DNA from 3 places in the Paenibacillus rhizovicinus genome. Region 3 is predicted to be linked to each of the others. Evidence: riboswitches for the same ligand, from Rfam matches in the RefSeq annotation. Region 3 holds a riboswitch; each other region holds the start of a gene.
The links. A riboswitch is a leader RNA that binds a small molecule or an ion and turns the genes downstream of it on or off. The one in region 3 is predicted to bind cobalamin.
Positions count from the first base shown of each region.

Region 1: linked by a shared signal. The riboswitch ahead of GZH47_RS02555 (hypothetical protein) and the one ahead of GZH47_RS03465 (ABC transporter substrate-binding protein) in region 3 are both predicted to bind cobalamin.
Region 2: linked by a shared signal. The riboswitch ahead of GZH47_RS25400 (LysR family transcriptional regulator) and the one ahead of GZH47_RS03465 (ABC transporter substrate-binding protein) in region 3 are both predicted to bind cobalamin.

Region 1 is NZ_CP048286.1:555,704-561,294, reverse strand. Features, by position in the region: gene GZH47_RS02565 (enolase C-terminal domain-like protein) at 1-1,130, shown strand, start outside; gene GZH47_RS02560 (serine hydrolase domain-containing protein) at 1,158-2,606, shown strand; cobalamin riboswitch at 2,703-2,899, shown strand; gene GZH47_RS02555 (hypothetical protein) at 3,184-3,780, shown strand; gene GZH47_RS02550 (S-layer homology domain-containing protein) at 3,728-3,961, shown strand; gene GZH47_RS02545 (hypothetical protein) at 4,173-4,655, shown strand; gene GZH47_RS02540 (hypothetical protein) at 4,791-5,510, shown strand; gene GZH47_RS02535 (RNA polymerase sigma factor) at 5,510-5,591, shown strand, end outside.
Region 2 is NZ_CP048286.1:5,702,009-5,707,599, forward strand. Features, by position in the region: gene GZH47_RS25380 (polysaccharide deacetylase family protein) at 1-439, shown strand, start outside; gene GZH47_RS25385 (HNH endonuclease) at 868-1,500, opposite strand; partial or broken gene GZH47_RS25390 (hypothetical protein) at 1,564-1,701, opposite strand; gene GZH47_RS25395 (FAD-dependent thymidylate synthase) at 1,824-2,282, shown strand; cobalamin riboswitch at 2,333-2,538, shown strand; gene GZH47_RS25400 (LysR family transcriptional regulator) at 2,748-3,689, shown strand; gene metE (5-methyltetrahydropteroyltriglutamate--homocysteine S-methyltransferase) at 3,710-5,591, opposite strand, start outside.
Region 3 is NZ_CP048286.1:772,973-778,563, forward strand. Features, by position in the region: gene cobT (nicotinate-nucleotide--dimethylbenzimidazole phosphoribosyltransferase) at 1-98, opposite strand, end outside; gene GZH47_RS03455 (ABC transporter ATP-binding protein) at 148-954, opposite strand; gene GZH47_RS03460 (FecCD family ABC transporter permease) at 951-1,991, opposite strand; gene GZH47_RS03465 (ABC transporter substrate-binding protein) at 1,993-3,045, opposite strand; cobalamin riboswitch at 3,251-3,474, opposite strand; gene GZH47_RS03470 (heavy metal translocating P-type ATPase) at 3,732-5,591, opposite strand, start outside.

The sequences.
Region 1 (5,591 bases), 220 kb from region 3:
AAATCGAAACTTCCGAGCCCGGCCTGTACGGACTTGGCTGCGCGACCTTCACGCAGCGCTACCTTGCGGTCGCTACGGCGATCGAGCAATACTTGAAACCGTTCCTGATCGGCAAAGATCCGCACCGCATCGAAGATATCTGGCAATCCGCGATGGTCAGCTCCTATTGGCGCAACGGGCCCGTACTGAACAATGCATTGTCCGGGATCGACATGGCGCTATGGGATATTAAAGGGAAAACCGCAGGACTGCCCGTTTACCAGCTGCTGGGCGGCAAATGCCGGGAAGCTGCGGCGGTCTACCGGCATGCCGACGGCCGGGACGAGCGGGAAGTCGAAGACAACGTGCGCAAGTTCATGGAACAGGGACTTCGCTACATTCGCGTTCAGATGGGCGGCTATGGCGGCCGGGGTCATCAGCTTCACCAGCCGGACAATGCGCTGCCAGGCGCGTATTTCGATCCGGGCGCCTATCTTCGCAGCGTACCGCGCATGTTCGAGCACATCCGCAGCGCGGTAGGCCCGGAGATCGAGCTGCTGCATGATATTCACGAACGGCTCGTTCCGATCGAGGCCGTCCGGCTGGCCAGACAGCTCGAGGAGTACCGGCTGTTCTTCCTGGAGGATCCGCTGGCGCCCGAACAGCTGGACTGGTTCGAGACGCTGCGCAGCCAGACATCGACCCCGATCGCCATGGGCGAGCTGTTCACGCATCCGCGGGAATGGACGCCGCTTATCCAGAACAGGCTGATCGACTTCATTCGCTGCCATATCAGCGCGATCGGCGGGCTGACGCCGGCGAAGAAGCTCGCCACCTTATGCGAAGCGTTCAGCGTTCGCACCGCTTGGCATGGCCCTGGCGACGTATCGCCGGTCGGACACGCGGCCAATCTGCATCTCGATGTCAGCTCGATCAACTTCGGCATTCAAGAGTGGTACGGCTTCTCGGAGAAAATCCAAGACGTATTCCCGGGCTGCCCGGAACTCCGGAACGGCTATGCGTACCCGAACGATAAGCCTGGTTTCGGCATCGATATCGATGAGAAGAAGGCAGCCGACTACCCGTGCCACAACCGTCTGCCAGAATGGACGCTGGCCCGTACGCCGGATGGAACTTCCGTTAGACCATAACTTGTTCATGGGAAGGAGCGGCATAACATGCGCGTAAGCACGCAGGACGAAGTTGTTTTACCTCGAAGCCAGCCGGAAACGCAAGGCATCCCCTCGTCGGCCATTTCGGATTTCCTGGAAACGATACGCACGCAAAATCTCGAGCTGCACAGCTTCATGCTGGTCAGGAACGGATTCGTCGTCTCCGAAGGCTGGTGGCGGCCGTATGCGGCCGAACTGCCGCATCTGCTGTTCTCGCTAAGCAAGAGCTTCACGTCCACGGCGATCGGATTCGCCGTATCGGAAGGACTTCTGTCGCTGGACGATCGAGTGGTGTCGTACTACCCGGACGAAACGCCGGGCGATGCGTCGCCGAACTTGCTGCACATGAACATTCGCCATTTATTGATGATGGGCACGGGGCACGCGCAAGATACGACCGATGCGCTCTTCAAGCAAACCAACGGTAATTGGGCGGAAGCATTCCTGGCGAGACCGGTCGAGCATGAGCCGGGAACGCATTTCGTGTATAACAGCGGAGCCACGTATATGCTATCCTCCATCTTGCACAAAGTGACCGGCCAATCTCTTCTCGAGTATTTGCAGCCTCGCCTATTGGATCCGCTCGGGATCTACGGCGCGACATGGGAAACATGCCCGCGAGGCATTGCCTCGGGCGGATGGGGACTCAGTCTGACCACGGAGAGCATCGCCAAGTTCGGACAGCTGTATCTGCAGAAAGGGCTGTGGAACGGAGCACGTATCATTTCCGAGGAGTGGATCGCGGAAGCGACTTCCAAGCAAATCGAGAATGGAGATGGCGGCGAGAGCGATTGGGCGCAAGGGTACGGCTATCAATTCTGGCAATGCCGGCATGAATCGTATCGCGGGGACGGAGCGTTCGGACAATTCTGCATCGTCATGCCGCAGCAACAAGCCGTCTTGGCCATCACTTCCGGAACCAACGACATGCAAGGCGTCATGAACGCCGCATGGACGCATCTGCTGCCAGCCATGGATGCGGCGCCGTTGGCGGAAGATGGGGAAGCGGCAGCCCGGCTAGCCGAGCAGATCCGGCAGCTGGCTATTCCAGCTCCCATACATGCGGCTTCTTCTCCGCGAGAAAGCGATATCGCCGGAAGTTACCGGTTGGACGAAAATATGTTCAAATGGGAGACGTTCGACATTCGCTTCGAAGAGAACGAAGCCGTGATCGAGATGCGCGAACCGGACGGGGATCACCAGTTTCGTTGCGGCCGGGAACTTTGGATCGAACAAGTGTCCCGGATGAACCAAGGCGTAGAACAGCGAATCGCAGCCAGTTTCTCGTGGATCGACGCGGATTCCCTGGAATTAACGATCCGTTATCTGGAGACGCCGTTCTGCCACGCGCTGAATTGCCGATTGGACGGCAGCGACATCGTCTTCGAGGTCAAACCGAATGTTACCTTCGGTCCGTCGAACGGAATGGCGCCTTTCAAAGGCAGCCGAATCTAGCGCAAACGTATCGGACAGGACTCTCCCAACGGGAGGGTCCTGATAATAGAGATAGACATCTCTCTCAAAAGCCGTTATGATTATCAGGAAAATTGAATACTTTCGATCCGTAAAGGTGCAGGTTGTCAGCTGACAAGCCTGCTTAAAAGGGAAGTCCGGTTAAAATCCGGCGCGGTCCCGCCACTGTAATTGAGGAGCGACTCCACACGGTGCCACTGGTTCTTGAAGAACCGGGAAGGCTGGAGAAGCGATGATTCATAAGCCAGGAGACCTGCCTATACGCGAATGTTTCTTAATTCTCCGGGGGGTGGGAATTGGAAATGATCTTGGAAACGCATGCGCCGGAATGGAAGCGGTAGAGCTTTCATTGCCAATGTGGTTCTCTTTGTATTGCATTTATTTGAACCGCCCTATTCAGGGCGGTTTTTTTGTTTGTCGGCGAAGGTTTGCAAACCGTGTGCAAGACTAGCTATATCGAGTAGAGAAGAGGATGGGAATGGGAACTCATGCAACAAATGACCATGCAAGAAAAATAAACGGGCGATGGTTGACCATTATGCTGGCGGCTGTATTATTCATGACTGCCATTGGTCCCGCGTACAAGGTGTATGCCGATGATCCGGAACCCGCGAATGACTCGCTGCTTCAGCAAGTAGAAGCCGCCATCGCTAGCGTCTCGCAAGCGGTGCTGGGTACCGCCAATCTGGATGACTGGCAGGCTGCCGGATTATCTGCCGCCGGCAAGGCGATCCCGAGCAAATACAGCTCTGCGCTCTATAAGAAACTGGCAGCCAATCACGGCACTTTCACGTCGGCCACCGACTACGAGCGTACGGTGATCGGCATGACCGCGGCGCATCAGGATGCGACCAAATTCGCCGGCTACAATTTGGTCGAACAAATTTATTCCTATCCCGCGATCAGCACGTTGAACGGATTGGATTTCGCACTCCTTGCATTAGACAGCGGCCATTACGCGGTACCCGACAATGCGGTATGGACGAGGGAGAAGCTCGTTGAAGCCGTATTGTCCAAAGTAAACCCCGACGGCGGCTTCAACTGGACGCCTAGCGCGAGCGACCCGGACATGACCGGCATGACGTTGACGGCCTTAGCTCCTTATGCCGGGCAAAGTGCCGTTCAACCCGCCAGCCACATTGTCCGCGCCGCTTAAAGATACGGACCTCATATCCGCTTGGGCCAAATCCGACGTGCAGACGATCGCGGCACTGCAATTGATGCGGGGATCGGATAACCTCTTTGCCCCTCGCGAATCCGTTACCCGCGAAATGGCAGTCGTCGTCGCCATGCGGGCGCATGCGTACAAGCAAGACGGCCAGAACAGCGCCAAATAAAGAAGTCTAACGCAAGGTCCGCGTTATTCGCGGGCCTTGCGTCATTGATAGAGAGGCGGAAAAGCTGCTTCGTCCTATCGCTTCCTCGCATCCAATTTCATCCAACCGTCGAGAATGACCTGAAATCTCGAAAATGCTGCGAATGTTATATAACGGGTTAATAGAGAGCGGGCAACGGTTACGGATAGGACGTAAGGGAGGGGGAGCGGCTATGGACCGGCCTATCATTACGGAACAAGAGATGATCAAAGAATCGGAGCTATTTTATCAGATCTTCTCTGTCTTCATTCAGGAGATGGAGCAGATTGAGCGCACGCGCGGCAAGCTGAACGACTTTCAGCTGATGCAGGCCGTATACCACGCGAAAGATACGATGGGGATGATGGGCTGGGAGCGCAGGCAAACCGTCAGTTCCATATTTGAGAAATATATCGAAATCTATCGCGCGCTCGGACGGGCAGAAGCCGATGAATGGGTGACCATTACGTTCGGCTACAACATGAAGCTGCGCAATGAACGGGAACTTGATTCGGCTGCTGCCTTCCCGGATGGAACCGATCATGCGAATGACGATGGGACGAACGGCGGCCGCAACGCTGCAGCGTATCGATTGGAGGAGCTTTCCCGGCTTATTGGGGAGAAAGAGTCCGAGCTGCTGCAGCTCTACCGCGAGTTTTACTTGCTGCAACAATAAGGAAGAGATACCCCTGAGGCGTTCATGCTGCATGACGTTTCAGGGTTTTTTTGTTTTTTTAATGAAAAACGCCAACAGTTGGCCGATGTAAACGTTATTCTAGTTGTAAGCCACTAACGGATGGAGGAATTAGAAATGGAATCGATCACGCAAGGCCAAGGCGTAACCATTGAAAATTTAGGCATGCTCGATCTAACGGGGAAGAAAACGGATGAATTGTCGGGCATCGCGCTCATTCAGAACGTCGGACTTATACTCGTACCGCAGTCGTTGTCGGATGCGCTGATGAAGGTTCCTCAACGAAATGTCGGCCTGACCGTATCGCTGCCCGAACCGACGAACCCCGATGCCAAAATGAAATTGTATACCGGTCAGCTCACGTTAAGCGGCGAGGTCTTCTCCAATGCGGGCGGCTCTCCCGACGATATTCTCGTCATTGCGGGTCAAGTCGTTATTTCGTCTCCGATCGTAAACGTGGGGTACGGAGATATCATTATAGCCGGGCAAATCTTGGCGCCGAAAGGATCCGAAGCGCTGCTTAGCGCCAAACTCACGCGGTTAACCGGCCAAATTATTTATTATAAGTCGGATGCGCCCCGTATCTTCATCGGCAACGACAGCTTCTCCAGATCCTTCTTCGAGCTGATCGACAGTCCGATGTCGATGGCGCTTGTGGGCAATTACGAAATCGAGCAGGACGTTGACATCGCGCTGATGAAACAGAAAGTCAGCGAACTGATCTTGATCGGCAACCTGACGGCGCCGAAACCGCTCGTTCCGCTGCTTCAATTGCTCGCTGAAGTCAAACTCGGCGATATTACCGGGAAAGATGACGCGGACGCGCCAGGTGCCTGATGAACAAGGACTTGTTTCGGGAATTGTATGCCGCGCATTCGAAGGCGATTTACTCCTATCTGTTCGGCCGAACGAACCATA
Region 2 (5,591 bases), 2.1 Mb from region 3:
AGCGAATGTTATTCTGGAACGGGAACTTGGCTCTCCGAATCATGTGTTAGCTTTCCCATACGGGGCATTCTCCAAGTCGCTGCTGCATATTTCCGCGCAGCTTGGCATCGACGTGACGCTGACGGTTAAGGACGGACTCGACAGTACTGGCCAGAACAACGGCTTCCGCCTCAATGCCGGCGGCAAGCAAGATAATCCGGAACTATTGCTGGCGTTGATGAAGCATGCGCCGCAACGACTGGGACACGCCCACTTCGACCGCGCGCCCGAACGAAAGCGGGAGGCCCTGTGGACGTTGGCGGGAATGGCCATCGTCGCCGCGTTGTTAGCGCAGTCTGCAGGCAAGCTCATACTGGAAAAGCGGCGAACGGAATCGCCTTCTCAAGATTCGGGGAGCGAGCCCCCAAAAGCGCCTACGTCTAAAGAAAGCACAGGGTAAAACAGCGATGATCGAATTTTAAACGATACGGGTGCAACAGACCATCAAATAACTCTTAAGTTTCATTTGAGTTAGCGTGGACTAACCTAACGGAAAACATGAAGAAGTGACATTAAAACTTACACTTTATGGATGGTTTAAGTTTGAAATATAATAGCCAAAGGTTCCGATGCTTGCTATTCTCAGGAGCAGAGCGCCATTCATTGGAACCAGGCAGAGAAGATTCATTCCAACTATCCATAATATGATCCGAGCCAATTACATACTTCCCTCTTATGTTACGAATATGTCGCATCCACATATTCTCTCATAGTTTCCTATGAGGACAGACTATATCATCATCCACAAGGGATGCCGAGCGCTTCGAGATCGCTTAATCCCTACTCCCTTACGGGATAGTCGTTGCACCTTTCTAAACTATACTTATATTAGTTTAGACTTGGCTCAGGATTATCATAGCCTTTAATTGGCCTTAGGCGTTTCCTGAATTCACACGCGTCCACACGGTCATTGCTAACCGAGGGGGCTAACTTGTAACTTTGATTTTCATGGTCAAATGTAATTAGTCCTAAATGGTATAGTTGGAACGCAACCTCTTCTAGGCTATTATGTATATCTCTGTGATGAGACATAGAAGAACATAGAAAAAGATTGCTCAGATCATTGTTGAGTTTATTTCCGTCGATATGGTGAATAAGTTCTTTTTCACCTAATGGTCGCTCAATATTATCCTGTACGACTTTGCGATGCATTAGGACATATCCATCTTTTCTACCGTATTTAACAGAATCACCTGCCAAATAAATTTCATAGTATCCATGATGATTTTGATATATTGAACCTAATTGACGCTCATCTTGAGGCTTTCTGTGACCTGAGTTCCAAGACGGTTTGCCTATTTTATTCTTGCCGTTTCTCTTGTTGCTGCAAGCCCTACAAGGATGTTCCTCTTTTTCTAAAATGGCTGTGTTGCGTTGCGTCTCTCTGATTTCACCGCAATCTTCACACTTTAGCACGATTTTACCTTTTTTAGATCCAATAGAATAAATAATTTTGACCACTCCTATATTGTATTGTTGTATTCCAATATAAATTATATCATATAGCCACGAAAAAATTTACCATTGCCTTGCAACCATGAGAGGTGCATACACTTCAAATTGCAGAAATGCATGTCTGAAAGGTGAGGTATGGCCTTCACGAGCAAAGAACTTAATGAGTCTAATATCTTTAGCCCCTCTTTTCTGTTTTAATGGCTGCAAGTGATGATATTGTCTAAAACCAGTTGTGACCAACTTTCGAGGTGATTTATGCGGTCATTTTCCCTAAATTCACGCTCATATAATTCCTGAACCTTACTCCTTCAGATGCGGTGACTTGCCCTATGTATGATGCATTGCTCAGTTTGGATGCTTGGAACGAATCGAGTCGTCGATACATAACCGAAGAACCGGCTTTTTATACGCCGAAGGCGGATGAATGGAGATCCAAGCCTGAGAACTCCAAACAAGGCAGCGGCGACATTATTTCTTGGGAGCTTGGCGAGAAACATACGCAGGCGTTGTTGTCCTACATCGAACTAGGGATGACAAAGTATGATCAAGCTTTGAAAGATGGAATATGTGCGGAGCAAGCACGATTGTTCCTGCCGGCCTATGGCATGTATGTTCGTTGGTATTGGACGGCATCCTTTCAATCGGTTGCTCACTTCTTGGCGCAACGATTAGAGCATGACGCGCAGAAAGAAATCCAGGATTATGCAAAGGCTGTCTTAGAGCTCATAAAATCCATTTATCCTGTTTCATTAGAGGAATTGGTTTATAAAGAAAATGGAATCGTGTGATAACCGTCCAGGTATGTTATCTTAATAGATGAATATCCTTTACCGGCCCAATCGCATAATCGAGAACAGGTGTCTGATCGGCGAGCATGCTTGTCGTTCCGACTTAAAAGGGAAGTTCGGTGCAATGCCGACGCGGTCCCGCCACTGTAACGGAGGAGCAGGCAGCTCATCCGGCCACTGATCAGCATGGATCGGGAAGGCCGCTGCCGAGTGACGATTCCGGAGCCAGGAGACCTGCCCGTTCTGACAGCACTGCTTTACCTACGGGAGATAGGGAGGTGTTAGATGAACCGTCATGATGTACGCATATGAAGGCGTCTTTCCCTATTGCAGCGGGAGGACGCTTTTTATTGTTGTCGGCAGATGCAGGGAATTTCCTGGCGCTTTGCCGAATCAAAGCATACGAGTAACGAAGACATGTTTTATTGAAGAGGCGATAAAATCCGAAGCAAAAGGGGAAACTCAATGACCTTGCAGCAATTGAAATATATTCTGACCATCGTTAGCTGCGGCTCTATCAGCGAAGCGGCCAAGCGGTTGTTTATTTCGCAGCCGAGCTTGTCCAACGCGGTGAAAGAGATCGAGGCGGAATCCGGTATCGAGATCTTCCTACGATCGTCCAAGGGAATCGTGCTATCCGGCGACGGAGCGGAGTTTCTATCCTACGCCAGGCAAGTCGTGGAGCAAGCCGAGCTTCTCGAACAGCGGTACATGAATCGTAAGCCTTCGAAGAAGTTGTTCTCGATCTCCACGCAGCATTACGCCTTCTCCGTGCAGGCTTTCGTCGGACTGCTGAAGGAGCTTGACGTGGACGAGTACGAGTGTACGCTGCGCGAAACGCGAACCCATGAAATTATCGAAGACGTGCGGAATATGAAAAGCGAGCTCGGAATCATCTATATGAGCGAATTCAACCGAAAAGTCATTCAGAAGCTATTAAAAGACAACGAGCTTCGCTTTCATGCGTTGTTCCAAGCGGAAGCGCACGTATTCATTAGCGAAGAGCATCCGCTTGCTTCCAAGTCGTTGCTGGACATCGAGGATTTGGATGATTTCCCGTGCTTGGCTTTCGAGCAAGGCGAATATAATTCCTTCTACTTCGCGGAGGAGATACTCAGCACGCGAACGTACAAGAAGAAAATACTGGTCAGCGACCGCGCCACGTTATTCAACCTGCTGATCGGGCTTAACGGCTATACGATCAGCTCGGGCGTACTGAACAAGGATCTGAACGGGGAGCAAATCAAATCGGTGCGGCTTCGTACGGATGAGAACATTCAGGTAGGTTACATCGTGAATCAGAAGGCGAGCTTGAGCCAGCTGGCTGCCGCCTATGTGACGAAGCTCAAAACCGTCATTACGGATTTCGGCTATCCGATCATAAATCAAGAGGATGGGCTCGACTGAGCCCATCCTCTTGTACGTCATTACAGCGTTGCCCGTACTTCCTTGGCTGCTTGGACAAGGTTCTTCAAGCTGGCCCACGTTTCCGTGACGCCGCGCGTTTTAAGTCCGCAGTCCGGGTTAACCCATAGCTTGGAGACGTCGATCTTGCCCAGCATGCGGTCAAGTCCTTGTTTGAGCTCGTCGACGCTAGGGATCCGAGGCGAATGGATGTCGTAGACGCCGGGGCCGACTTCAGTACGGAAGCCGCATTCGTTAATGGCATCGATGATGGCCAGATCCGAGCGCGACGCTTCGAACGTGATGACATCGGCGTCCATCGCATCGATATCGCGAATGATGTCGCTGAACTGGCTGTAGCACATATGGGTATGAATTTGCGTTTCGGCTTTCACGCCGCTGTGCACGAGTCTGAAGGCAGGAATCGCCCAGCTCAAGTATTCGCTCTGCCAGTCCGAATGACGTAATGGAAGCTTCTCGCGCAATGCGGCTTCGTCGATCTGAATCATTTCGATGCCGTTGGCTTCGAGATCGAGTACTTCGTCGCGAATCGCAAGACAGATCTGCAGCGCGCTTTCCTTCAGGGTGATATCTTCGCGAGGGAACGACCAGTTGAGGATCGTGACCGGACCCGTCAGCATGCCTTTGACCAGCTTGTTAGTACGGCTCTTCGCGAACGCTGAATATTCAACGGTCATCGGCTTGCTGCGGCTAATGTCGCCCCATACGACCGGCGGTTTTACGCAGCGCGTTCCGTAAGACTGCACCCAGGCGTTCTCCGTGAAGATGAAGCCGTCCAAGCATTCGCCGAAGTATTCGACCATGTCGTTGCGTTCGTATTCACCGTGGACAATGACGTCAAGTCCGATTTCTTCCTGCTGCGCAATGCATTCTGCGATGCGGTCAAAGTTGAACTGCTTGTACTGTTCCTCGGTGATGCTGCCTTTCTTAAAGGCTGCGCGGTTTGCGCGGACTTCAGCCGTTTGCGGGAACGAGCCGATCGTCGTCGTAGGCAAGAGCGGCAGATTGAACTTGGCCTTCTGAATGGTTTCCCGTTCGGCGAAGGCAGGCAATCTCGTGAAGTCGGCATCCGTCAAACCGGCTACTCGCTTCTGAACCGAGTTGTCGTTCGCAAGGCGCGATACGCTGAACAGCTTCTCGTTCTCCGTATAGAGCGCGAAGGCTTCCGGGTTCGATTGCTCCAAGATCGACTTCAGATCCGCAAGCTCGCGCAGCTTCTCTTCGGCGAACGCGAAATATTGCTTATTCGCGGCCGTCAGCTTCGTTTCGTGCCTCATCGTGTAGGGAACATGAAGCAGCGAGCAGGAAGCGCCGATTACGATTTGGCTGGCATGCTTGCTGATTTCGCGAACGAGGGCAATCGTCTGCTTATACTGGTTCTTCCAGATGTTCTTGCCGTTGAGGACGCCGGCGAACAGCACCTTGTCACTTGCGAAGCCATGCTTGCGCACGAGTTCCAAAGACTGCTTGCCTTCGACGAAGTCGATGCCGATGCCGTCGAACGGAAGCGCTTGAAGGGCTTGATAGCAGTCGCGAACGTCTCCGAAATACGTCTGCGCGATAACTTTAACGCTGCCTTTGGCGGAAAGGATGCCGTTATAAAGCTCGTTGAAAAGCGCGATATCTTCTGCTGTCACATCGGTTACCAATGCAGGCTCATCCAGTTGAAGCCATGCTGCGCCGAGCGTATTCAATTGGTTCAGGACGGCCGTGTACGCTTCGATGATCGCAGGAACATAGTCTTTGGCTTGCTTGGAGCCGGTGAATCTCGCCAGCTTCAGCAAGGTGAATGCGCCGATTAGCACAGGCTTGGTTGCGATGCCGAGCTGCTTGGCTTCCGTGAATTCGTCGAACAGCTTCGAACCGGACAAACGGATGCCGGTC
Region 3 (5,591 bases):
TTCGTCAAATTGTTTAAATGCTGCAAGGCATCTGCCATAGCCGCTGCGTTCAAGTCTTCGATTTCATTGATTAATGTCGTTAATTTTAATTCGTTCATTCCTATCTCTTCCTTTCAACATTCGACTATCAACTTTCGACTTCCCACTTCAACTATATAGATCTCTGTCTGCCATTGGCGCGGCATCCGGTCGCAACAGCAGCTGCGGTACGCCTGTTTCGGGATGCGGGAGCACGATGGCGCTCGCCCCGAACACGCGGCGGATCAGCTCGGGCGTGACGACTTCAAGCGGCGACCCGAACGCGTCGACGATGCCTTCATGGAGCACTAACAGCCGATCGCAGTAATGCGCTGCCAAGTTCAGATCATGCAGCACGGCCACGACGGTCAATCGCCGTTCCTTCTGCCAGCGCTTCACCGTATCCAGCAATTGCAGCTGGTAACCGATGTCCAAATACGTGGTTGGTTCATCCAGCAGCAGCAGCTCGGGCTCCTGCGCCATCACCTTCGCGAGCGCGACGCGTTGACGCTCGCCGCCGCTCAGTCCGTCGATCCGGCGATCCTGCAGCTCGAGCAAACCCATATCCTCCAGCACCCGCTCGACGATCTCTTCGCCTTCGAACGATTCTTCGCCAAGCCAATTTTGATAGGGGAACCGCCCCATGCGAACGGCTTCGCGCACCGTAAATCCGACCGGGGGCAAACCGCCCTGCTGCAGCACGGCGACTTTCTTGGCCAGCTCCTTGCGCTTGTAGACCGCAGCCGGCCGGCCATCGAGCAGTATCTCGCCCGACGAAGGTTTCTCCGTGCCCGACAGCAGCCGCAGCAGCGTCGATTTGCCGACGCCGTTCGGTCCGATAATGCCGTACATCGCGCCTTTCTCGAACAAGAGATTAATATCATTAAGTATCTTCCGGCCCGCAATGGCCATCGCTGCCGATTTCGCCTCGATCATGATGCGCTGCCTCCCTGCTGCACCTTGCGCCGATAAAGCAAATACGCGAAGAAAGGAGCACCGATCAACGCCGTCACGATGCCAAGCGAGACTTCTTTGGGACTAAGCGCCGTTCTCGCGAGCGTGTCCGCCCAAACCAGATAGAAGCCGCCTCCGATCGCGGATAGCGGAACGATGATGCGATAATCCGGTCCGACGAGCAGACGAATCAGATGCGGCACGACCAGTCCGACGAAACCGACGACGCCTGCGACGGAAACGGCAACTGCCGTCAATAACGTGGAAGTAAGCAGGACGATTAGTTTCGTGCGCTCGACGTTAACGCCGAGATGCGCCGCATGACGCTCGCCGAATGTGAACAAATTCAAATGCTGTGAATAGCGAATCATAACGGGCAGTCCGACGATCAGGAACGGCGCGATCAGCTTCACGTGCTCCCAGCTCCGCCCGCTGAGGCTGCCCATCAGCCAAAACATCGCTTCGTTAACGACGCTTTGCGACAGCGTCACCATGAAGGAAACGAGCGCCCCCAGGAAAGCCTGCACGATGACGCCCGACAAAATCAGCGTTTCCACGTTCATCGATCCTCTTGCCCGCGAGAGCCCGAACACGATCAACAGCGTTACCATCCCGGTTCCGAACGCAACCAGCGGGACCGACCACAGGCCGATTGCCGATTGAAGGCCGAAGACGATCATGAACGCAGCGCCCACGGAGCAGCCCGAAGCGACGCCGAGCGTGAACGGGTCGGCAAGCGGATTGCGAAGCACGCCCTGGAATCCGGCTCCTGCCAAAGCAAGACAAGCGCCGATCAGCACGCCGAGAACGACACGCGACAGTCTCAGCTGCGTCACGATCGCGATGTCTCCGGCATCCCATTTGGTACTTGCGTCGGGCATCCAAGGCAGCTGATGAAGGAGGATCCCCCAAACGTCTCTCAGCGGCAGGCCGGACGAGCCGATCGAGAGACTGACGACGATAGATGCGAGTAAGAGAAGCATCGCTGCTCCTCCATACAGGACTAATTTCGCTCGCATCTTACTTGAACAGATCCGGATGCAGCTTCTTCGCCACTTCCAGCAGACCGTCGGCGAGGCGCGGACCTACGCGCGTTAACGGATCCTGGTCGACTTCAAACACTTTTTTATCTTTAATGGCATTAATGACATTCCAGCCCGGACGCGTTTCGATTGCCGTGAGAATCGGATTTTTCTCGCCTTCTTTGACGGTCATCGACGCGTAGATGATCGCGTCGGGATTCGCCTTCACGACAACCTCGGGATCGATTTCGTACCAATTCGGTTCGGTTGCGATATTCGTTCCGCCTGCCAGCGTAATGATCTCATCCAGGAACTCTCCCTTGCCGACTGTCCAGCCCGGCGCGAATTCCAAGTAGACATTCGGCTTCGGCGCATCCTTGACCGCATCCGTCACCTGCGTGCGCACTTGCTCCATATGATTGGCTACTGCAGCCGCTTCCTTCGGCTTGTCGAGAATCGCGCCGATTTGCTTCACTTTCTCGATTACGGCGTCGTATGTCTTCGGATCCGTTGCATAGACCGGCAGCTTCAACGAACGCAGCTTGTCGACCACGGCTTGACTCATCGTGTAGGATGCCAGAACGAGATCCGGTTTTAACGAGACGATTTTCTCGATATCCGCGTTCATGTCCCCGATTTTCGGCTTATCCGCCGCTTCTTTCGGATAATTGGAATAGTTGTCGACACCCGCGATTTTATCGCCCGCGCCCAGCGCATACACGATTTCCGTCTCGCTCGGCACCAACGTGATGATCCGCTGCGGCGCCGCGCTGAACGTCAGCTCGGTGTTCGTAACGTCCTTCACCGTAAGCGGATATACGGTGGCTTGCGCCGCGGTTCCCGCATCGCCGGCGTTCGCTGCCGCCTGATTGCCGCCGTTGGCAGCAGCATCTTCCGGCTTATTCGCTGTATTCGAGGACGGCGCATTGTTCGCCGCTCCGCTGTCGTTCGTCTCTTTCGTTCCGCAAGCTGCTGTCGCCAGCACAATCGCTGCCGTTATTAAGATGAAGCCGACTTTACGGATTGAAGCTAGTTTCCATTTCCCATTCATAGTTCTCTCTCCCATATCGCTGATTTCCTTTCTCCCAACCTGCTACTTGATTGGCAACAAAAAAAAGCATTTCCGACTAAAGTGTCAGAAATGCTCGCGTCCCCATGAACGGCTGCCAATGAACGCCGCGCCTGCGCAGCGACGGATTTCGCGTACGAATCCGTGTCATTGCCATATTTCTAACACCTCCCTAAGTCCTCGTAGGTAGCGTTACGCATTACAGGCAGGTTTCCTGACTTGGAGCGAGACATCAGGGTCTTCCCGGACTTCGTGCGTCCAGTGACTTCATCCTGATGCTTTGCCTGGGCCGATCAAGCAGCCGCGGCACTCCTTACAGTGGCGGGTCCGTGCCGGTTTCACACCGGTCTTCCCTTTTAAGCTTACACTCGCATCGTTCGCGATTTCAGCACCTGTAACAACAGCTATGCAATTTGCTATTCCGTGTAAACTATACCACCCTCGGTATGGGATGTCTATAAAAGCGCATGGGAAAAAGAGGTCTAATGGCCGGGGTATGGCACATAAGAATGACCTATCGCAATTCCGAGCCGCCCACTAAGCATTTGGAGGTATTCCATTGACCCGCCTCAGAGAAACCCGCGCCGCACGCAGCCGAACCGCTTTGTTTGCTGCGGCAGCCGTTCTAGCCGTCGCCCGCAAGCAAGCGGGAAGCCGTACGTACCCGCCTAGGTCAATAGCCGCCGATCCAGCTTGCGCCTCATCTGCCCGTTCAACCGAAGCGCATTGCCGACCACCGATACGGAACTAAGCGCCATCGCCGTTCCCGCCATCCACGGCTCGATGCCGCCGATCGCCGCGAACGGAATAATAACGGCATTGTACAGAAAGGCAAAACCGAGGTTTTGGCGGATGTTGCGCACCGTCAATCGACTGATCAGCAGCGCTTCGGAGATTCCCGTCAACCGTGACCGGAGCAGCGTCATATCGCCCGCGTCCAGCGCGGCCTCCGTGCCGCCGCCCATGGCGATGCCGATATCCGCCGCTGCCAGAGCGGGCGCGTCGTTCCAGCCGTCCCCGGCCATCGCGACCACATGCCCATCCCCCTGCAGCTTGCGAATCAGTGCCGCTTTATGCTCCGGAAGCAAGGAGGCATGTACGTCGTCAATGCCGGCCAATGCCGCAGCCTTGGCCGCGGCGGACGGATGATCGCCCGTTGCCAGCAGCACGTGGACGCCTTCGTCGACCAGCCCTTCTACCGCTTCCCTCGACGTGCGTTTAACAGAATCGGACAATGCGAAGGCGCCGGTATTCACGCCGTCGACGAACACATAAACGACCGTTTCACCCGACTTCTCCTTCGGTTCCGCGAATCCGTGAAGCGCCCGGTGGATCGACCATGACCGTTCGGCTGCAAGCGCGGCGTTGCCTACCACGATTGATTTCCCTTCGACGATCGCCTCGATCCCTTTGCCGGGATAGGCGACATGCGCGGACGAAGCCGGCAGCACGAGCCCCGCGCGCCGGGCCGATTCCCGGATTGCATCCGCGAACGGATGCTGCGACCGCTCCTCCGCGGCAGCCGCCAAGCGGAGCAGCGTATTCGGCGCGCCGTTCAGCGCAGAAACGCCTGTTACGGCCGGCTTGCCTTCCGTCAACGTGCCCGTCTTATCCAGAACGATCAGATCCAGCTGCGCCAGCCTTTCCAGTGCGCTTGCTTCTTTCAATACGATGCCGCGCCTTGCGAGCTTGCCCGTCGCCAGCACGAGCGAGATCGGCGCAGCCAGCCCGAGGGCGCAAGGACAAGCGGCGAGCAGCACGGCGAGCGCGTGGATGGATGCGGTCTTCCAATCGCCCGGATTGAGCAAGAGCAGCCACAGCAAGAGCGTTCCCAGGGAGAGCAGCATCATAACCGGAACGAATACGGCTGCCAGCCGGTCGACTCGGCGCCCGATGGACGATTTGGTCGCCTGCGCCTGACGCGTGATGGCTGCAATCCGGCTGAGCATCGTATTGCGTCCCGTCGCGAGCACCTGCAGCCGCAGCGCCTGCCCCCTGACGGTGGTGCCGGCGAATACGCGATCTCCGGCCGCCCGCTTCACAAGCCCGCTCTCGCCGGTCAGAAACGACTCGTCCAGCGTCGATTCCCCTTCGATCACAAGCCCGTCCGCGGGCAAATGTTCATTCGCTTCGACCAGAAGCTGATCGCCTACCCGCAGCCGGTCAAGCGGAATCCGTTCCGTAATTCCGCCGCGCACGACAATCGCTTCTTTCGCCTGCAGCGAGGCGAAGCCGTCGCCTTCCTTCATGACCCGCTCCGAAGCCGTCGCTTCCAGCAGCTTGCCGATCAGCACGGCCGTAATAACGACGGCCGACGTCTCGAAATATAGCGCTCCCCCGGCCAACATGGCCGCATAGCTGTATACGTAAGCAGCGGTCGTGCCGATCGCCACCAGCACGTCCATATTCGCCGTCCGTTCCCGCAGCGCATAATACGCGCCGAAATAAAACGGCATCCCGATAAAAAATTGCACGATCGACGCCAGCAGCAGCTGCAGCACCGGCTCCTCGATGAAAGCCGGAACGGG